DNA from 2 places in the Lacrimispora brassicae genome. Region 1 is predicted to be linked to the other one. Evidence: riboswitches for the same ligand, from Rfam matches in the RefSeq annotation. Region 1 holds a riboswitch; the other holds the start of a gene.
What was found. Region 1 has a riboswitch for glycine ahead of ACYVD3_RS02775 (alanine/glycine:cation symporter family protein). Riboswitches for the same ligand answer to the same signal wherever they lie in the genome.
Positions count from the first base shown of each region.

Region 2: it holds a riboswitch for glycine, as region 1 does, so the genes downstream of both, gcvT (glycine cleavage system aminomethyltransferase GcvT) here and ACYVD3_RS02775 (alanine/glycine:cation symporter family protein) in region 1, are expected to answer to the same signal.

Region 1 covers NZ_BRYH01000003.1:304,844-316,254, forward strand. The annotation lists gene ACYVD3_RS02760 (carbohydrate ABC transporter permease) at 1-674, shown strand, start outside; gene ACYVD3_RS02765 (carbohydrate ABC transporter permease) at 687-1,562, shown strand; gene ACYVD3_RS02770 (DUF5107 domain-containing protein) at 1,690-3,642, shown strand; gene ACYVD3_RS02775 (alanine/glycine:cation symporter family protein) at 3,733-5,118, opposite strand; glycine riboswitch at 5,226-5,318, opposite strand; SAM riboswitch class I at 5,531-5,659, shown strand; gene metK (methionine adenosyltransferase) at 5,823-7,010, shown strand; gene ACYVD3_RS02785 (PTS mannitol transporter subunit IICB) at 7,481-8,875, shown strand; gene ACYVD3_RS02790 (protein-N(pi)-phosphohistidine--sugar phosphotransferase) at 9,125-10,468, shown strand; gene ACYVD3_RS02795 (BglG family transcription antiterminator) at 10,458-11,411, shown strand, end outside.
Region 2 covers NZ_BRYH01000006.1:132,144-143,554, reverse strand. The annotation lists gene gcvPB (aminomethyl-transferring glycine dehydrogenase subunit GcvPB) at 1-897, opposite strand, end outside; gene gcvPA (aminomethyl-transferring glycine dehydrogenase subunit GcvPA) at 902-2,221, opposite strand; gene gcvH (glycine cleavage system protein GcvH) at 2,235-2,618, opposite strand; gene gcvT (glycine cleavage system aminomethyltransferase GcvT) at 2,645-3,727, opposite strand; glycine riboswitch at 3,886-3,968, opposite strand; gene ACYVD3_RS03710 (LacI family DNA-binding transcriptional regulator) at 4,077-5,081, opposite strand; gene ACYVD3_RS03705 (heparinase II/III family protein) at 5,180-7,177, opposite strand; gene ACYVD3_RS03700 (PTS system mannose/fructose/sorbose family transporter subunit IID) at 7,250-8,059, opposite strand; gene ACYVD3_RS03695 (PTS mannose/fructose/sorbose/N-acetylgalactosamine transporter subunit IIC) at 8,049-8,837, opposite strand; gene ACYVD3_RS03690 (PTS sugar transporter subunit IIB) at 8,866-9,357, opposite strand; gene ACYVD3_RS03685 (glycoside hydrolase family 88 protein) at 9,380-10,570, opposite strand; gene ACYVD3_RS03680 (PTS sugar transporter subunit IIA domain-containing protein) at 10,624-11,058, opposite strand.

The DNA of each region.
Region 1 (11,411 bases):
TCGGCGGATTGATCGTCATGTCCCTGGCTCTTTTATTTGCGGTTATCATCACCAGCGGGATACGCTTTAAAAGCTTTTTCAGGGCTATGATATATCTTCCCAACGTAGTCAGTGCAGTGGCCCTTGCCACCATGTGGCTCCAGTATGTATACAGTCCTAAGTTCGGTCTCCTTAAAGATGTATTTTCATCCTTGGGTCTTACGTATTTGTCTAAGGTCCAATGGCTTGATAACGATCACAAATTCATGGCCCTTCTCATTGCTTACTGCTTTGGTATGGTAGGATACCACATGCTGATATTTGCAAGCGGAATCGAACGGATCGGAGAGGACTACTATGAGGCAGCCACTCTGGATGGGGCAAATAAGATAAACCAGTTCCGCTACATTACCGTTCCCCTGCTAAAAGGGGTGTTTAAGACCAATATCACCATGTGGAGCGTCACCTCAGTAGGCTTTTTTGTCTGGTCCCAGTTGTTCTCAACGGTTACGGCGGATACCCAGACCATTACCCCCATGGTTTACATGTACATGATGATCTTTGGAGCGGGCAACAGCATGACGGAACGGAATGCAGGCCTGGGAGCAGCAATCGGCGTTCTGTTAAGCATTTGTGTGGTAGCGGTATTCCTGATATGCAATAAACTCATAAAAGATGATGATCTGGAATTCTAAGGAGGGAAACTTATGGCTAAAAAGGGAAAATCTATGGAGCCATTTAACTGGAAAAGAGAGCTTAGGCTTTTTCCGGGATATCTGCTCCTGACTGTCTGGATTTTATTTACACTTGTACTGCTGGGCTGGGTTGTAGCCGCCAGCTTTTCTACCACAAAGGCCATTTTTTCAGGCCGTATCTTATCCCAGGGGATCCATTTTGAAAACTATGTAAAGGCATGGACCAATTCCAATGTGTCCACCATTTTCTTTAATTCCCTGATGTATTCCGTTGTTTCCTGTACGCTTCTGGTTCTGATCTGCGCACCTGCCGCCTACGTGCTGTCCCGTTTTAAATTTGCAGGGAATAAAACGATCCAGACCAGTCTTGTATCCGCCATGGGAGTGCCTGTGGTAATGATCGTTCTTCCCCTGTTCAGCCTGATCGCCGGAATGAACGTGTTAAACAACTATGTTGCAAACAAGGCGGTGCTGATCTTCCTTTACGTGGGGATCAATGTTCCTTATACAACGATTTTTCTCCTCACATTTTTTGCCAATATTTCCAGGGCTTACGAGGAAGCGGCAGCCATTGACGGCTGTCCTCCCATGAAGGCTTTCTGGCTGATCATGTTTCCCATGGCCCAGTCCGGAATCATAACGGTAACTATTTTCAACTTTATCAATATATGGAATGAGTATTTCATTTCCCTGATTTTTGCCAACTCCGACAGGGTGCGGCCGGTTGCGGTGGGACTGTATTCCATGATCAACTCCATGAAATATACGGGAGACTGGTCAGGGATGTTTGCTTCCGTTATCATTGTATTTCTTCCTACCTTTATCCTTTATATCTTTTTGTCGGAGAAGATCATTGCCGGTATTACCGGAGGCGGGGTCAAAGGGTAAGCCGGTATCATTTGAAATTCATTAGGGGGGATAAGGAATGACAGGGAAGGAAGTTACTTTAAAATAGAGGATGCCATACAAAGTATAGATTATAAAGGAAACATTAAGCCGCCAGAGGGGGATTGGAATGGAACCGCAATTAACATTTTCAGAAATCAGCATGGAAGTCAGCGATTTAGGGCCGGATTCCGTATTGCCGGATATTTTGGGAGAACTCAACATACAAAATAAAGTGAATTCTATACTCAATGAATATGAAGAAATCTATGAAGGCTATGGCCAGCTTCAAAGTGTTTATCCATACCGCCTGCAAAATACTTATAACCGTAAACTAAAACCGGAGGAGGTTTCTGTTGCCATCCTTGAAAATGACTATCTGAAGGCGACCTTTCTTCCAACCTATGGCGGAAGGCTCTGGAGTTTAATTGACAAGGAGACTGGAACAAACTTATTATATACCAATGATGTCATACGCCCAAGCAATCTTGCGCTGCGAAATGCCTGGTTCAGCGGAGGTGTGGAATGGAATATTGGAATGATCGGACATCATCCTTTCACCATGTCCCAGGTATTCACCGCCAAACTGAGCCTGGAGGATGGGATCACACCTGTTTTACGGTTCTATGAGTTTGAACGGATTCGAAAAGTAACATATCAGATTGATTTCTGGCTTGATCAAGAGAGCAGATACTTAAACTGCAGAATGCGCATCCATAACCAGAATGAACAGGTTGTTCCCATGTACTGGTGGAGCAATATGGCAGTTCCGGAGTATCCGGGCGGGAGAGTGATTGTCCCTGCAAAGGAGGCATATACAAATACCGGCGGCACAATAGAGAAGGTATCCATACCTTACGTCCGGGACACTGATGTGACAGACTATGGTAACATTGAGACTCAGGTAGATTATTTTTTTGATATTCCGGAGAAAGAATTAAAATTCATTGCAAATGTAAATCAAGAGGGTTATGGATTGCTCCAGATGTCCACAAACCGCCTTCGAGGGCGCAAGCTTTTCTGCTGGGGGAAGAGCGAGGGGTCTGACCGGTGGCAGGAATTCCTGACAAAAGAGGCAGGAAGATATGTGGAGATTCAGGCTGGTCTTGGCAAAACCCAATACGGCTGTATTCCTATGGCCCCCAATACTGCCTGGGAATGGATTGAGCAATATGGCCCGGTACAGATATCAAAGGATGCTCTGCAGGATTTCCCATCAGCACAGAAAGCGGTTTGCTCTTGTATAAGTGAGCTGGCTGAATTTAATACTCTGGAAGAGAAACTTTTGAAGACCCGTCAATTGGCAAAAACAGAAGGAACCGTTATCCATAGAGGAAGCGGATATGGTAAATTAGAAAACCGGCTGCGGGAAGAACGCCATCTTCCTCCTCTTGCCCCCCAACTGGATTTTAGCAGTCCTGATACCAGGCAAAAGGAATGGGAAGACTTCTTACAGAGGGGAAAATTTTCTTCCCCCGATCCGATGCAGGCGCCGGAAGATTATTTTCTGGACAATTATCTTTACCAGAGATTAAGTGATTACGTTAAGGAAAAAGATTCCCATAATTGGTATGCCTGGCTTCATCTTGGCTTTCATGCCTATTATTGCAGGGATTTTTCAAAAGCAAAGAAAAATTTCTTGAATTCAGATAACTGCTCCGAAAATCCATGGGCAAAACTGGGGTTAGCCGCGGTTTATAAGTTAGAGAAGGATAAGCAGAGTGCCGTATCTTATGCATTAGAAGGCATGAAACGATACCGTAATAGCCTGTCTTATACAAAAGATGTATTTAAACTGTTAAATGATTGTGGCGCATACGGTGAGATGAAAGAATTGTACTTAGGCCTTCCGGATAACATCGCAGGGGAAGGCAGAATAAGGCTTTACTACATTATTGCCTTAAAGGAGCTTGGAGAATTTGATCAGGCGTATGAGCTGTTGATGAAGGACGGCGGTTTGATCGTAGAAGATATACGGGAAGGTGAGGATGCAATAGGAACTTTGTGGCAGGAGATTTACCGGAAGCTCTACCCGGAGGGCCAGGAAAAAACACCCCATGTATTCTGTTTTAAATCCTTTTAGCTAATGAAATGGAAAATGCCTCAAAAAATGATGTCTGGTAATACCTGCTTTATGGCGGTATGCTATGATATCATTTTTTGAGGCATTCTTTTATTTATCTATAACCGGAATGGGTGTTTCGTCTCTTTCATCCAAATGATTTAAATAATACTTGGTGTCCTTAGCCACCACACCTGACAGAAGCAGCACAGCCACGAGATTGGGAATCGCCATCAGTGCGTTGAGAATGTCCGAAATTGTCCACACTAAATCCAGGGACAGCACAGGGCCTATAACGACGATTGCAATGAAGATGATCTTGTAGGGCAGCATACCCTTAGTGCCGAATAAGTACTCACAGCAGCGTTCCCCGTAATAAGACCAGCCAAGTATGGTGGAATAGGCAAAGGTGATGATGCCGATTACCAGAATCACCGGGCCGAGGACAGGGATCTGGCTGAAAGCGGCGGTGGTCATCTGACCGCCGTTTTGGATCATATCCATGTTGATGTCCGGGTTTTTCATGATGGTCGAAACCAGAACCAGACCGGTCATAAGGCAGACAATGACCGTATCCCAGAAAGTACCGGTTGAGGACACCAGTGCCTGACGTACGGGATTTCGAGTCTGTGCAGCCGAAGCCACCAGCGGCGCAGACCCCATACCCGACTCATTGGAAAACAGGCCCCGGGCAATACCGTACTGCATGGCAAGCATAATACCGCGGCCAGCCAGACCGCCTGCAACTGCGCCGGGCTGGAAGGCCAGGGTTACAATCGCCTTAAGTGCCGGAATGATGAAATCAGCGTTGATAACCAGAATGATCAGGCAGCCGGCCACATAGAAAAACGCCATAAAGGGTACAAGCTTTTCACACACAGTTGCAATGGACTTGATGCCGCCGATAATGACCACAGCGGTGATGCCGCCAAAGACAAGACCGATTACAATGCGGGGGATGGGCAGAGGTACATTGTTTTCAATGATCTCCGCAATGGCGTTGATTTGTGTACCGCTTCCAATGCCAAAGGAAGCAAACATGGCAAACAGGGCAAAGAGTGTTCCCAGCCACTTCAGACCCAGTGCCCGTTCCAGTACATACATGGCACCGCCCTGCATACGGCCGTCTCTGGTCTGCACACGGTATTTGACCGCAATCAGGGATTCTGCATATTTGGTAGCAATGCCGAATACACCGGTCAGCCAGCACCAGAGGACAGCCCCCGGACCGCCTAAGAATACCGCCGTACCTACACCTACAATATTGCCCGTACCGATGGTGGAGGCAAGTGCAGTAGTCAGGGCCTGAAACTGGCTGACCTCACCTGGTGAATCAGGGTCTTTTGTTACAGACAGCTTAATGGCTGTAAAGGTTTTGCGCTGTACAAAGCCCGTGCGCACGGTCATAAACAGGTGGGTGCCAAAAAGCAGTACGATCATGGGTATCCCCCATATCGCTGAGTCCAGCTTGTTAAAAAATTCAACAATTATTTGCATTAGTTTACTACTTCCCTTCCTTCATAATTTTTTGTACAAAAAAAGTGGGATATACTCCCACTTACAAAAAAACAGAGATCATGCGATATTCCAAAAAGAAAGGGAAAAAATCGCCTCTGTCCTTTTGCCTGAGAGTTTCGCGCCTAAGCGCTTGCCCCTTCGGCCCCTGCATGATTGCAGGCGTCTCCAGAGTGCCATCCACCCACGGTCTGCGCTGTGCGCATTCCGCAGATTTCATATGGCGAAAATAAAAAGAATAGCGTCATTATACAATAGGGTACCGGTTTTTGCAAGAACTTTATTCATTGCTGTAAAGGCCAGAATTTCCTTGACAGTTGTTTTTAAATACGATAAAATATAAATGCAGTGAATGCTGCATACAATTGAATAACAAATGAAAAGTACGTAATATCCCTTATTCAGAGTGATGGAGATACAAAGGATCTGTGAAGTCACGGCAACCCCGACCGGAAATGATGGCGCTTCGCCATAAAGAGCGGCTGGAAGGTGCCAACCTGAGCGAGAAATCGAGCAATAAGAGGATTTGATACATTGTTGAATCAAGTCCGCGTTGCTGCGGACTTTTCTTTTTGTTATTCCCCCATGTGATATCAAGGAGGAACGCCCTGGGGACGTACCTATACACCCGGTGAAACGGGGTAGGTTCTGCCCAAAGAGCGTAGCAAGAAGGAGGAAATGACAACATGGAAAAATTATTATTTACTTCCGAGTCCGTTACAGAAGGACATCCGGATAAAATGTGTGACCAGATTTCCGATGCGATTCTGGATGAGATGTTAAAGCAGGATCCCATGAGCCGTGTGGCCTGTGAAACCTGCTGTACCACAGGTCTTGTTATGGTTATGGGGGAAATAACCACCCATGCCTACGTAGACATTCAAAAAGTGGTACGGGAGACCGTAAGGGAAATCGGTTATGACCGTGCAAAATACGGGTTTGACTGCGATACCTGCGGCGTTGTGGTAGCCCTGGATGAGCAGTCGCCGGACATTGCCTTAGGCGTTGACCGTGCACTGGAAGCAAAGGAACACAAAATGTCTGACGAAGAGATCGATGCCATCGGAGCAGGGGATCAGGGAATGATGTTTGGCTTTGCCAGTAACGAAACGGAAGAGTACATGCCATACCCCATCGCTCTTGCCCACAAGCTGGCTCTTAAGCTTACAAAGGTCCGCAAGGATGGAACACTGACTTATCTCCGTCCCGACGGAAAGACCCAGGTAACAGTGGAATACGATGAAGACGGCAAACCTCTCCGTCTGGATGCCGTGGTTTTATCCACTCAGCATGACGAGAACGTGAGCCAGGAACAGATTCATGCAGACATTAAAAAATATGTATTTGACGAAGTTCTGCCGGCAGAGCTGGTGGATGATAATACCAGATTCTACATTAACCCCACCGGGCGCTTTGTTATCGGAGGCCCTCACGGAGACAGCGGCTTAACCGGCCGTAAAATCATCGTAGACACCTATGGCGGCTATGCCCGTCATGGCGGCGGCGCATTTTCAGGCAAGGACTGTACCAAGGTGGACCGTTCCGCTGCTTATGCTGCCCGCTACGTTGCAAAGAACATGGTGGCAGCAGGTCTGGCCGACAAGTGCGAGATTCAGCTTTCCTATGCCATCGGCGTGGCTCACCCCACTTCCATCATGGTGGATACCTTTGGAACCGGAAAACTGAGCAATGAAAAGCTTGTGGACATCATACGCCAGAATTTTGACCTTCGTCCGGCCGGAATCATCAAGATGCTGGATTTACGCCGCCCCATCTACAGACAGACTGCGGCTTACGGTCATTTTGGAAGAAATGATTTAGACGTGCCCTGGGAAAAGCTTGATAAAGTGTCCCTTTTAAAAGAATATTTATAATATCTAACATATGAGAAGGATGCCGCAAAATCAGTTGATCCATAGCTGATGAGGGGCATCCTTTTCTATATGTATATGGATAAAGTCAGATAAACTTCCAGCCCCTATGGTCTGTACTTTCTTAAAGCATCATTTCTCCCACTTCCCTCCATTAGATTGATTCTTATACGGCTGATTTCTATAAGGCTGATTCCTATAAGGCCAATTCCTATAAGACTGATTTTTATGAGACGGATCCTCATGGACAAGGCTTTGAAACAGGTTATACGTGAATTTCATGAAGGGATGGGGCAAAGGCCTTATGGTCTTTAATGTTTGGCACTAAAACTAGCGCCAAATCCCCGTTTCTTCGTGTTGAAATCTGAAGCTGTCATTGATTATAATAAGGCTATGAAAAGGAATTGATTGGCCAATCATACCTTCCACGGATCACAGAGTAAATACTATATAATGAAGTGAGGGTATGTAATATGAAAGAGAAGGTACAAGTATTTGGCCGCTTTTTAAGCGGTATGGTAATGCCGAACATCGGTGCATTTATTGCATGGGGACTGATTACGGCATTGTTTATTCCCACGGGCTGGTACCCCAATGAAACCCTGGGTGCCCTGGTCTCTCCTATGGCCAGTATGCTGCTGCCGCTTTTGATCGCCTATACAGGCGGTACGGCAGTTTACGGTCAGCGGGGCGGCGTGATCGGTGCGATTACAGCCATGGGCGTGATCGTAGGTTCCAGTGTTCCTATGTTTATCGGTGCGATGATCGTAGGACCTGTCAGCGCCTGGGTGATTAAGCAGTTTGACCGCAAGGTGGAGAGCAAGATCCCTGCCGGATTTGAGATGCTGGTAAATAACTTTTCCATGGGCATCATCGGTGCGATCCTGACAGTTATCGCACTGAAGGGAGTTGTGCCTTTCGTTGAGGTAATGAACCGGGTAATGGAGGCAGGCGTCGGATTCTTTGTGGACAATAAGCTGCTTCCTCTGGCAAGTATCTTTATTGAACCTGCCAAGATTTTGTTCTTAAACAATGCGATCAACCATGGAATCCTTTCACCTATGGGAATCCAGCAGGTAGAGGAAATCGGAAAATCCATTTTCTTTCTTCTGGAAGCAAACCCGGGACCTGGGCTGGGCGTTTTACTGGCTTACTGCCTTGCAGGTAAGGGATCTGCCAAGAGTTCGGCACCTGGCGCCATTATCATTCACTTTTTTGGCGGAATCCATGAGATTTACTTCCCATATATCCTGATGAATCCTCTTTTACTTCTGGCGGTTATATCAGGCGGAGCCAGCGGAATTTTTGTATTCCAGCTCCTTGGTGTGGGATTGACCTCACCGGCATCTCCTGGAAGCATCCTGGCCGTACTTGCAATGACACCAAGAGGCGGATACTTTGGCGTGCTGGCAGGTGTTGTGGTAGCTGCTGCGGTTTCCTTCCTTGTGGCTCTTCCTCTGCTGCGGTTTGCAGGAAAAAGCGGAGATCTGGATGAATCTAAAGATAAGGTTAAGCAGATGAAGCAGGAGTCCAAGGGAAATTATACAGTGGAAAAGAAAGCAGTTTCTGGGGGAAATGTTAAAAAAATCGTATTTGCCTGTGATGCAGGTATGGGTTCCAGCGCTATGGGCGCCACGGTATTGAAAAAGAAGCTGGCAGCAGCAGGATTCGGAGATATTGAGGTGGCTCACGCACCAGTGTCCTCAATTCCCCAGGATGCCCAGATTGTGGTGACTCATAAAGAATTGAGGGAACGTGCGGCTCACAGCAATTCAGAGGCACAACTGGTTTTGATCACCAATTTTCTGGCAGCTCCGGAATATGACCAGTTGGTAGAATCGTTAAAAAGCAATGAAATAAATTTATAGAAAAAGAACAGCCTTTCTGGTATCCGATTGCAAACCATGGTATAATGTACACGAAAGCAATGAGCAGTGCGAAATAAGACAGGGATAAAATTTCGTTGTGCTTGCACATAAGAAATTTTATCCCTGTCTTATTTCATAGGACGAATGCCCGTGAGGTGGTAAAACCTACGGTTTTACCACCTCCACTGCGGATCTAAAATACACCATTTATAACTTATGTATAACGGATTCAAAAGGGGAATTACATAGATGAAAGTAGCGGGGAGAGTACTGAAGTATTATAGCAGGGTGATTGCTGAGTGCATACCTTTGTTTGTGACAGCAGGGCTGCTGTCAGTCTTTTCAGCGGGAATATTCCAGAACCGGCACCTGTATGAAATGTCCAATATTTTATCTTTTCTGGTGATTCCTGTGTTTATGGGATATAAAGCAGGCACAGTGTGCGGCGGGGATGTCGGCGGTTTAGCCGGCACCCTTGCCGCTTCTGCTGTTGTTATGACAGAACCTGCTTCTGCCATGATCCTGTCTGCCATAGCTGGCAGCATCGCCGGTTTTCTCTGCCGGAAAGGGCTGGACCGGATCAAACACCGGATTCCTGCCGGGTTTGAGATGCTTTTCAGCAACCTATACATAGCAGGGCTGGGGCTGCTGGCAGGAGCAGCAGCTTACTTCCTGCTGATACCGGTGGCAGAATGGCTGCTGGGCTTTTTGGGAAATGGCCTGTCATTTATGATAGAAAAGGGAATCATTCCTTTTATCAGTTTTGTGGTAGAGCCGTTAAAAATTATTTTTTTTAATAACTGGATCAATCACGGGTTTTTTCTGCCTCTGGGGCTGGAACAACTGAAAACCCAAGGGAGTTCCATTTTGTTTCTCCTGGAGACCAATCCGGGGCCGGGATTTGGGATCCTTCTTGCTCATGCCCTGGTTTACCGGAACATGAGAAAACAAATGGTTTCCAGCCTTATTATTCAGTCCTTAGGCGGCATCCATGAGGTTTATTTTCCCTATGTGCTGTCAGACATCCGATTATTGGCTGCTGCCATAGCCGGCAGTATTGCAGGAAATTACTGTTTCATGATGACAGACAGCGGGCTTCTGGGGCCGGCGTCTCCCGGAAGCATTATCACCATACTGATTATGGCGGACAAAAAGCATTGGCTGGGCATTGCTATGGGAATCCTTGTTTCCGCTGTGGTGACCTGCCTCTTATCCTGCCTGATCATGTCGGGGAAAAAGGGGAAAGCAGCGATTGAAAAAGGAAATGAACAGAAAGATGAAAAGATGCCGATGAAGAGAATGGAACATGCCAGAATATATTTTGTCTGTGATGTGGGAATGGGCTCCAGTGCCATGGCCAGTGCCCTGTTTAAGAAAAAACTGAGGCTGGAAGGCCTGACAGGCGTGGAAGTATTCCATGTGTCGGCTGACCGGATTCCGGCGGATGCAGATGCCGTTGTCTGTCAGAAGGATTTTGCCCGTTTTCTGTCGGGAATTCATATCCCATGCTTTACTGTGGATAATCTGACGGATATGTCTGGCTATAAGGAACTCCTGAACTGGTTAATGGGAGGTGGAGGAGATGGCAGGTAATGATTTTACGCCCAGGATGCAGCAGATCGTTCTGGCTCTTCTGGAAGAGAATGGGCCTGTTCCTGTGAAGCAGCTTGCAGATCAGATCCATATCAGCAAAAGAACGGTACAAAGGGAGCTGGAATACATTCCCAGGACATTGAAGAAATACGGGCTGACCTTTTGCTCCAAGACAGGGACCGGTATCTGGCTGGAGGGAGACAGGGCTCAGATGGAAGCCTTAAAGGCTGAGCTGGAAGCTGATGATGCCCTTGATGTTTCTGACCGCATCGAACGCCAGAAGCGACTGATTCTGGAAATTCTCAAGGATAAGACACTGAAAAAGCTGTATTATTACAGTGACTTATTCGGAGTCAGCGAGGCCACCGTCAGCTCGGATCTGGAGGCGGTAAAGGAGTGGTTTTACAAGTGTCATCTGGAGATAAAGAGAAAGCCCGGGTACGGCGTGTTCATTGAGGGCAGTGAACGTGATTTCCGCCGGGCCCTGCGGGTGTTTATTGATGAAAATATCCATACGGAGATCATACAGGGGATGTATGAAGACCGGAACCAGTCCGTGTTAAATGTGATTCAGAATAAAAGTGAGAGGAACATTTACAGAATCCTGGATGACGATATTGTAAAACGGGTAACAGCCTGCATTTTAAGGATACGGGATAAGCGCATACTTAACCTGACCCAGGATTCCTACCTTGGGCTGGTGATCCATGTGGCGATTGCCGTAAACCGGATCCGCAGGCAGGAGATCATTGAAGAAAACCCTCTTATGGCGGATTTTCTGCAGAAAGACCAGGATTATGACCTGGCGGAAACTATCACCAAATCTCTGGAAGAAGAATTTCAGATTCAGATTCCTGAAATTGAGTGCGCCTATATCTGCCTTCACATCAAAGGCTCTAAGATCCAGCAGTTGAATATTGACGAGAAGTCAAGAAGTGAAATT
Region 2 (11,411 bases), on a different contig from region 1:
TCCGTTTTCTTCCTCCACCAGGTTATCAGGTAAAAACTCAGCCAGGAGATTCTTGCATCCCACTGGTCCGCTGCCGGGACCACCGCCTCCATGAGGGGTAGAAAAGGTTTTATGAAGATTTAAATGAACCACATCAAATCCCATATCCCCCGGTCTTACCATGCCCATGACGGCGTTTAAATTTGCTCCGTCATAGTAAGCCAGCCCTCCGGCTTCATGAACGATTTTTGTGATTTCTAAAATGTTTTTATCAAAAAGGCCCAATGTATTGGGGTTGGTCAGCATCAGTCCGGCCGTATCTTCTCCCACTGCCTTTTTTAATTCTTCCAGATCCACTCCGCCGTCTTCTGCGGACGGAATACTGATCACCGAATAGCCCACCATTGAGGCACTTGCGGGATTGGTTCCATGGGCGGAATCCGGTATTATGATCTTTGTCCTTTTTCCGTCACCGCGGCTTTCATGATATGCTTTTATCAGCAAAAGTCCGGCAAATTCACCGTGGGCTCCTGCTGCCGGCTGAAAGGTCATACGGTCCATTCCGGTGATCTCACATAAGTATCTCTCTGCTGTTTTCAATACCTCCATGCAGCCCTGCACCGTATGCTCCGGCTGCAGGGGATGGATCTTCGCAAATCCCGGAAGAGAGGCCATGTCTTCATTGATCTTGGGATTATATTTCATGGTGCAGGAACCCAGAGGATAAAAGCCGTCATTGACGCCATATGCCATTTTCGCCGCTTCTGTATAATGCCTGCTTATATCATTTTCAGACACTTGGGGAAGGCGCAGGCTCTTTTTTCTTTGGCTGTCTTCCTCCGGCAGCCTCACCGGCACATCACATTCCGGCAGGATGGTCATGGTTCTTCCGTCCTGTCCCTTTTCAAAAATCAGCATAGCCTTACACCTCCTTTAAAATGCCAATGACACGGTCCATGTCATCCTTTGCATTCATTTCCGTACAGCACCATAAGATCTGCCCGGCTCTCTCACCGGTTAAGGGATAGCCGCCAAGGATCCCCTGTTCCTCCAGCAGACCCATTACCTGTTCTACCGGAATTTTGGAAGCGGTCACAAATTCGTGGAAAAATTCTCCCCGGTTTACAACCGGATACCCGATTGCTTCCAATTGGGCCGCCAGATAATGGGCCTTTGACAAACACTGTATGGCTGTCTGTTTCAGCCCTTCTGCTCCCATGGCCGATAAATAGACTCCCACTGCCAATGCGCAAAGCGCCTGGTTTGAGCAGATGTTGCTCAATGCTTTTTCTCTTCGGATATGCTGCTCCCTGGCCTGAAGGGTCAGGACATATCCTGTTTTTCCGTTGGAATCAACGGTTTCACCAACGATCCTTCCCGGCAGCTTTCTGGTCAGTTCTTTGGTACATGCCATAAAACCGATATATGGCCCGCCGAATGCCAGGGGAAGTCCAAGGGGCTGCCCCTCTCCCACTGCAATATCGGCGCCGTATTCTGCCGGCGTCTTTATGATTCCAAGGGAAATGGGATTCACGCCCATGATATAGCGTGCGCCGGCTTCCTTTGCCGTGATTCCGATTTCCCCAGCCGGTTCCAGACTGCCGTAATAATTGGGATTCTGAATATACACACATGCGGCCTGACCATCCAGATGTTCTTTCAGAAAATCCAGATCCGTGATGCCGTCTTTCTCAGGAACAACCGTCAGTTCCATGCTATTTCCAAAACAATAAGTCTTTATGGTCTCCATGACCTGAGGATGAACCGCTGCGGAAACAAAGGCTCTGTTTTTCTTTCTGTCCCTGGACATAGCCACCGCTTCTGCCGCCGCTGCCCCGCCGTCATATACGGAGGCATTGGCTGTATCCATTCCTGTAAGCTCACAGATCATGGTCTGGTATTCAAATATAGACCGTAAGATACCCTGGCTGATTTCCGCCTGGTAGGGGGTATAAGCCGTGTAAAGAGTTTCCTTGGATAACACGCTTTTCACTATGGATGGAATATAGTGCCTGTACGCACCTGCTCCCCTGAACATAACCGGGAACACCGTATTCTTTGCTGCAATGCCTTCCATCTTCTTACATACTTCCATTTCAGACATTCCATGAGGAAGATTCAACCCATCCTTTAACATCACTTCCCGGGGAAGCTGCCCAAAAAGGTCTTCTATGCTGTTGATTCCAATCGCTGACAGCATCTCTTTTCTGTCATGATCGGTTGCCGGTACAAATGAACCCATATGCAGATCTCCTTTATTCTATTTCTTTTTTGACAAATTCTTCGTATTCCTCAGGACTTAAGAATTCTTCTTTATCAATAATATCGGTTATCTTTGCAAACCAGGCGTCATAAGGAGCCTCATTGATCCTTTCCGGTGCGTCTAAAAGTTCTTCATTGATTTCTGCCACAACTCCGGTTACCGGGCAATATACATCGGAAACGGCTTTTACGGATTCCACATCGGCAAATACTTCACCGGCTGTGGTCTCGTCACCTTCTTCCGGAAGATTAACGAAAACAAGCCCTCCCAATGACTGCTGGGCGTAATCCGTAAGGCCCACCAAAGCTGTTGTTTCATCTTCAAACCTTACCCATTCGTGTGTTTTTGTGTAAACCAGATTTTCTAATACCTTCATGATTGATTCTCCTTCTCCCAGATGAATTATTTTGTTTTTTTATAAAATGGAAGGGGTACCACTTCTGCCTCTACTTCTCTTCCCCTTACAATTACCGTTACTTTTGTACCTACTTTTGCATATTCCTTATCCAAAATAGCCATGGCCACCGGATAGCCTAAGTACGGGCAATGGGTTCCAGAGGTTGTAAAACCTGCCTTTTTCCCGTTTACAAGCACATCTTCCTGTTCCCGTATGATTCCGCGTCCCGTTACCTTTAAGCCTGCCCGCTTTCTTGTAAGGGAATCTTTATCCGGCAAATGGCTTTTGCCGATAAAATCCGCCTTCTGCATTTTCACAGCAAACCCGAGACCGGTTTCCACCGGATTGATATCGTCGTTCATTTCATGTCCGTACAGAGGCATGCCGGCCTCCAGCCTCAGGGTGTCTCTGGCCCCCAGGCCGCAGGGGACCAGTCCGTATTCTTTACCTGCCTCCATAAGCGTTTCCCACATTGTTTCAGCATATGTATTATCTAAATAAAGTTCAAAACCGTCTTCCCCTGTATAACCGGTTCTGGATACGATACATGGGATTTGGGCCACCCTTCCATCAAAAATACCATGATAGTACTTTTCGGGAATGTCTGTTGTCAGCTTCATAAGTATTTCCCGGGACTTAGGACCCTGCAGGGCGATTTGTGTGATATCATCGGAAATATCTTCAAACACCACTTCTCCAAATTTATGTTCCAGCAGCCACCGGTAATCCTTTTCTTTATTGGAAGCATTTACGACGATAAAATACTCCTCATCTTTTTTCTTATATACAATTAAATCATCCACGGTCCCCCCATGCTCATTGCACATGGGGCTGTATCTTGCCTGGCCGTCTGCCATATCCGTAAAATCATTGGTCAGCAGCCGCTGCAGATTCTCAAGTGCATCTTTTCCCTTACAGCTTATTTCACCCATATGGGAAACATCAAAAAGTCCTGCTCTTGTTCTTACTGCCATATGCTCCTTTATGATCCCTTCCTCATATTGGATGGGAAGAAGATACCCGGCAAAAGGGACCATTTTGCCATGATACTTCAGATGCATTTCATAAAGCGGTGTTTTTCGTTCCATGTCTTAATCCTCCTTAAATTTATATGATAATAGGAAGTTACCCGTTTATCCGTACAAAAAAAGGCAGAAAGAAACATCCCTATTGGATATTCTTGTCTGCCTCTGTCCTTTTACCTGAAAGATTGACTTCGTCGGTACATAAATGTTCTCCAGAGTTACGTCCGAATCCGATCCTTTTGCCTGAGAGTTTCTGCGTTCCCCTTCGGCGGCACAGATTTGTGCTCTCTCTCGGATTCATCATCCGTTATTTATTATTGATATTATCAGAGTATTTTGGCACTGTCAATGATTTTTTTACGCAATTTTCAAGAATGATTCTGACAACTGATCTGCCTGCCTTTAAAGAGGTTTACAAAGTCGTTTCTCTCCATTTCACGATATTCCTGAATACGACCTCACCTTCTATCCGCCTGCCCTCCAGCAAATCAATAAGTTCTTCCATCGCTCTTACGCCTTCCTCGTAGGCTGGGGTGATAATGGCGGAAACAGCGGGGGTAGTCATCCTTGTCCATCCCCCGGCATCAAAGCCGATCAGTCCTAATGTTCCGGGAAACAGTGACATATAGTCCGGATAATTACGGACAGCCTGGTATACTACCTGAAACAGGCCGGGGCTGGCTACATAGATCAGCGTTTTTTTACTAAGATCTACAGCCTGTTTCAGCATCTCGAATACCTCGACTGACTTGATTCCCTCCTGAAGATACCGGGTTCCGCCTTCCCTCCAGGCATCCTGAAGGGCATCCTTATAGCCCTGGGTATTCTCAAAACCCGCACTCATCTCTGCTTCCCCGTCTGTTATCATCAGAAAATCATCATATCCCTTTTTGATACATTCTGTGATCACCCGGTATACACAATCATAATTGTTGCCTTTCACATACCTTCCCTTAAAGTCATAGGGCCTGGCATCCAGATAAACAATGGGCTTTTTTTTCTTCTCCAAGTCACTGGCCAGCATTCCAAAGCGATAAGTCGACTGGATAATAAAACCCTCTGCGCCAAGCTTCAGCATACGTTGTACATAGTCCTTTTCCTGTTGGAAGGCCAGTCCGCTGTTGCCGATCATGATCTGGTATTCCTGGGCACTGGCCGCATCTTCTATGCCTTTTAGCGCTCTGGCACTATATGGTTCCGAAGCATCTCCCAGGATAACCCCTATAAGGCCGCTGCTCTTTGCCTTCATCGCTCTTGCTGCGGCACTGGGTTCATATCCTGTCTCATCAATGATATGCTGGATTCTCTGCTTCGTCTCCTCGGACATCTTATTGGTCTTGCCGTTAAGATAGAAGGAAACCGTTGTCTTAGAAACACCTGCTTTCTCAGCAATCTCATTAATTGTCAGCTTTTTCATAGTAACCTCCACGACCTGATGCCCCTAAATTACAAGGGACAAACTCAACCTTTTTATATAATATACCATAGATAATCCTTTCGTGGAACGGGTTTCCATCAAATTCTTAAACGGTAAAGGGTTCTTTTGCCTTCCTTGCAGTGAATGGCTGCGGCTTTTGCATAAATCTGCATATTCCGGCATTTATATAATTTACCGCCACAGCAGGTTTCCCTGTTCCAGATAAGAAGAATCCACGACTCCTGTTCTGACAAAACAAATTCTTTGGCTGTCACTGTCTCATGGTCTGCAGGAAGCGGATTACCGGATTGATGCACCGCAGCATCCTTTAACCCCACCTTAGGCCCTCCAAGACATGTCCAGTCCGTGTGACGGTTCGTAAAGCCGGACTCCTTGACCAGACAACTGCTGTCTGAAAGCTGATTGTAACGGTTGGAGACAAGGCATTTATGGGATCGGAAAATACCGGACCCCCACAGGTTCAGCCTTTCGGTCCCATTCTTAAGCTCCCAATGCCACCCAGCCCCATCTGACGCCAAAGGGGCTGCCTCCACCGAAGCATTCAAATGGTAATATTCCTTCACCTGGTGGACTCCGTTGCAGCAGATATCATTTACAATCAACCAAAGCCCGCAGTCTACCGCCATTACCTTGCGCAGGATCAGACAGTTTTCACCCCCGGATAAAGTTCCGTGATAAGCCATTTCCCCATAACAGACCGGCCCTTCCTCCCTGTAATAATTTTTCAGGCACTGACCAAAGCTTTCATACCCCCAGGAACTCACCGGCCTTCCGGGAGACTCATCATCCACTACACAGACGTTATGGGCCTGCCCACTTTTTAATAAGACCCGCAGCGGCTCTTCCTCCCTGTAAGAATACCTTCCGCTGTCTATCAGAAACGGTTTTCCTCTATAATACAGGGAAATATGTGTCAGATCTGCATGTCCGTGGCTGCTTCCCAGAGGCCCGCACTTGAGATAAGTAAAATGGCTGTCCTCATCCCAGCCGCTTCTAAAGTAAATATTTCCTGTATCTGCCGCATTCATAAACAGGGATTCAGGCTTTACCGCCTTTAATTCTTCATACTTACGGATTCCTTCCCGTCCAAACAGCCAGGCACTGTCCAGATCCATGGTTTTATATCCGCCATACTTGTACCTGCCGTCACCCGTAAGAACCGCAGCCTTTACCAGCACATCCCTTACATCGGTAACATCGCTGTCACACTGGGCGATCTGGCAATGATCCGGTGCTGCGCCATAAAGGACATAACGGCTCATGGCATGGATGTTTCTCAAGAGCCATTCCTTATCTCCTGAATTGGAAAACAGCTTCATAAAGGCCAGAAGTACTTCTATATGGTACATCATGGACTGTTCCCAGTGGGATCCATCGGATAATACCTGAAGTTCCGTCTGATGCTCCAGCTCCTTCCACGCCCACTGTTCCATCCCATTTTCAGGCAGATATTCCTTAAACCAAAGATATCCCTGACAAATAGCCGTGGTCTGCAGCACTCCCCAGTTGCTCAAGGAGTACTTTTCCATATACTTACTGCCCATGTAATCAAACTGCCGGCTCATGCTTTCCAGTACCGCCTCTGCCTCCTTCTGATCCAAAAGCCCTCTTCCTATCATTTGAATCAGGAGAAGCTGCCAGTTCATACAGCGGATTCCCGTGTCAATGGTTCTTGTGGTTTCCGTGGCCTCCGGCATGATGGGATTGGTATTGATCCAGTGCTGCAAATACCACTTAAGCTTTTCTATATATTTTTCATCCTTCGTAAAGCAGTATGCCAGAAAGAGCTTGTGAAGGTACTCATGACGGTTCAGCATATAGACCCACTCCGGATCACCGTTAGGGCTGTAATCCCAGACCATATTCTCCAGTGCATAAGGAACGGAGCAGGGTTCCATATCCCATTTGTCTTCAAAAACAAATACCTGCTTCAAAAGCCGGTCCGCCTGTTTCAGTACCGTCTTCCTCTCTTCCCGGCAGTTCTTTTCCATATATTCCGTTACATAGGCCCCATCGTATCGGCTTACATACTCTTTTGCACGCCTTTTCAGGCTGTCAAAACGTTTATCCTGCATTTTATGACTCCTTGTGATCTTACCAACAGCTACAGGGAGGTGCCGGACAGGCACCTCCCCTGATGTATGGAATTATGCAATTAAATGTAAGAGTGAAAGTACAACTCCCAATATAATGGTCAGAATGACCAGCTTGTATGTGGTCCATTTCTTTACTTTGATCAGATAGAATATCAGGCCTGTGTACAGGACCGGAAGAAGCTTTGGTGCAATTGCATCCATCATTTCCTGTACAGCCACAATCTTCTGCTGGTCACCAGGCATGTTTGCCGCATACTGGATGGGTGTGGTGAGCTTCACAAAATTCACAGCCAGTCCGGAGATAACGGTCACTCCGATCATGCTGGCAATATTGGATATATGCTCCATTTTAGAACTTAAGGTGCCGATAATATTGGTTCCCAGCTTGTATCCCCACATGCCGGTAAGGACTTTTATGGCCAGGAGGATTACGTTCATAGCTGTAAAGAAAAGAATCGGTCCCATGATCAGTCCGTCCTGAGCCAGGGAGGCCCCTATCGTGGCAAAAAGCGGTGCCAGACAGAATTGAGCCAGAGAATCTCCGATACCTGCCAGCGGTCCCATAAGGGCCATCTTGATATTACGGATTTCCTTTGAAGGCGTGTGATTCTCCAGCATTACCAGATGCAGACTGGTAATAAAGGGAAAGAAATGAATATTCGTATTAAAAAACTCGATATTTTCTTTTAATGCTTCCTGCAGTTTATCATCATCACCCTTATACATCTTACGCAAGGCCGGATACATTACATTGGCATAACCAAGCCCCTGGTAGTTTCCATAATTAAATCCATTTTGCAGGAAGTATGCCCGCAGGGATGTTTTAACATAATCCTTTTTCTCTAACTGATTATATGCCATCTTCAAATTCAACCTCCACTTCTTCCACGGACTCGCCGCCGCCCTTTCCTGGGTTGAAAAAAACAAGCAAAGCGATTGCCGTACCTATTACCGCCACGCCCATTACAGGCAGATTCAAATAAGCGATGGATATATATCCGATCAGTACAAACGGAATCAGTTCCTTTTTTGCCATAACATTGAGAATCATGGCAAATCCGATGGCCGGAAGCATCTTTCCTGCTACCCCCAGACCATTGCTCAGCCACGCCGGAATGAGGGAGATCACCTTTTGAAGCCCCTCGGAGCTGAAGGCACCGCCAAATCCGACAATAAAGCCCACCACTGCGAATACACATACCGTGGCATTTGCCGCAATGCGGAATCCTTTGAAATTCTTCTTTTCAAGAGCTTTGCCTGCATAGCTGGTGAGCGTTGTTGTGAATGTGTAAGTTGCGGTGATCACAAACTGGAACGCCACTGCAAAGGGAAAGGAAAGAGCCAGGGCAGAACCCACGTCAATTCCCGAATCCTTCATGGTAATCGCAATAATGGTTCCAACAATGCCAGGTCCCATGGGATTAGGGGGTACAGAACCTCCCTGGGATACACCAAATCCCATAAATGCCAGTTCCCCCACCGCTCCCATTGCAAGTCCTGTTGGCAGGTCACCCAGAATCAGACCTACTCCTGCGGCCATTACCAGACATCTGTTGGTATAAATGCCGAACAGCATGCCTGCAAGACAGAACCCGGTCCATAAACCGATTAACAAACACTGAATGATACTGATTGTCATTATTATTCCCTCCTTGTCCTTCCATTTCTTATAAGTATTTATTCAAATCCACTTTTATGGCTCCGTCATCTCCGGATGCAGTGGTCTTTGTATTGAACCGAATACCGTACCGGTCCCGCAGCTCCCGCAGGGCTTCCTTATCCTCCTGCCCCAGGGCAATGTACTTGCTCACTTCTTCCTTCCCCGGTCCGTGATGAATATTGCCTACGTTGATTTCCTTTACCGGGACACCTCCTGCCACCAGCTTTTGCGCATCCTCAGGTGTCTTACACACGATGAATATGGTCTGCTTTGGAGAAGCCTTCATGATCACATCGCAAGTATGCTGGATGGAAAAAAAACGCATGGCAATTGATCTGGGAACCACTGCTTTCATCAGCGTCTGCTGCATGGGATCCTCACTGGCTGAATCATTTGCCACAATCACGGTATTTACTCCCAGGGCTTTTATCCAAAGCTGCCCCTGTCCGTGAATCAGTCTTTCATCGATTCTGAATGATACAATATTAGGTACTGTCATTAAACTGTTCCTCCTTGATGTTTTACCAGTACAGGTTCCAATCTTTATAAAACCGTATCAAAGCTTCCAGATAGTAATAGTCTCCCCAGATATTTCCTTCATCTACACCTTTTCCTGAATGCCAGGAATATACTCCGTGAAGAAGGACCGGTTTCCCCTCACCGGTTTCCAAGTTTGCGTAATGAACCATCAGGGAGCGGAGAATACGGTGCATTGCATATTTATAGGTTTCCTTATCATCGTCCACCTCCGGCAGATATTTAAGCATCTCATGAATGCCGCACACCGCGGCAGCCGCTGCAGAAGAGTCCCTGGGCTGGCCGGAGCCGTCTGAAAATATCAGGTCCCAGTAACACACATCATCCTTTGGGAGACGGTTTAAAAAGTAATTGGTCATTCCCTTAAACAGGTTGAACCCACTGTTATCTCTTGTATACTTATAATTCAGCGGAATTCCATATATCCCCCATGCCTGACCTCTGGCCCATGCCGAATCATCGCTGTAACCCTGTCTTGTCACACCTTTTAAAGGGGCCCCTGTTACCGGATCAAAATAAAAGGTGTGGTATGCGGAAGCATCATCCCGTATCACATTGTTGCACGATGTCTCATAGTGACGCCTTGCTGCTGCCTTATATGTATCGTCTCCCGTAACCTCCGATGCCCAGTAAAGCAGCGGAATGTTCAGCAGGCAGTCAATAATCAGACGGTAATTATCCCCTGCGCCAAGTTCTCCCCAAGCCTGGATGAAACCGCCCTTTTCCTGATACCTTTCCATCAGTTTATCCGCAGCCATAATTGCCGCTTTCTTTGCATCTTCCGAACCTGTCAGCTTATAGCCGGCAACGCAGGAAAGGCTGTATAAAAAGCCCAGATCATGATGATCCAGTTCCAGGCGTTTCTCCACCCGGTTCAAAAAGGAAGCTGCATTCTGTTCTGCACATCTGCGGAAATCCTCATCGCCTGTATATTCATAGCACAACCATAACATCCCTGTCCAAAAACCGTCAGTCCACTCTATATTCTCAATAATACCGTATGTCTGGTCTTTTGTGGCCGGCGATGGGAACCTTGTACCAAAATAGTTCATATTACAGCGCACCTGATCTACTACTTTGCTGATGGCTTTCTCTACTTCCTCTCTGGTAAGAAGGGATGTACTTCTATATTCCTGTGTTTTGCCAATTGGTTCTACATGGATTTTCTTTATCATCCTGTCTTTACTCCTCTCCTTATTAATTAATAATATCCCCGCTTTTTTCTTAACTATAATCCATCCTCAAATTCAGGTTCTCCGCCATCACGCTCTAAATGATCCAGGTCAGCCAATCCATCCTTTCCTGACTGGATAACCGCTGCTGCCAGCCCCTCCAAATCATACAATGGCCTTGAAAATACCGCTTCTACCAAAGCCGCCATATTCACTCCTGCTATTACCTTGATTTTACGGTCCGGATTCTCTGCCTTTATGGCTGCTCCCATTTTAAAAGGCGTTCCTCCCAGCAGATCTGCAAGAATCAGAACCTCATCTCCCTCCAGAGATTCCATTGCATTTTCCATGGATTTTTTTAAGTCTTCCGGACTTTGACCTTCTTCAAAATCAACACCAACGGTATGATTTGGCCGGCCCGCCACCAACGCCACGGCACTTAGAATGCCTGTTGGAAAATGTCCGTGTCCCGTTACAACGATTCCCGTCATTTTGAATACTCCCTTTCTATTTGGTTTACCTTTATTTACTGTTTTGTACATATATGTTGCTTTTATTTTCACTTTTAGTAAATTGGTTTACCTTGGTTGAAGTATAATATCATTTGTGGTCCTTGTCAATATTAATCTGATATTCATCCTACACTTTTCACATTTTTAACAATTATAATTAATTTTATTATGCATATTGTACAATAATCATTTCTTTTTAAAGTGAACCCATTAATTTATATTTTTCATTTGTTTACTTAAATTTTTAGTAAACCATTATAATTCAAATCCACTATGGGCAGATATTGCATCGGAAGAAACGGCTGCAATAAACGGTTGCAATGTCCGTTGGG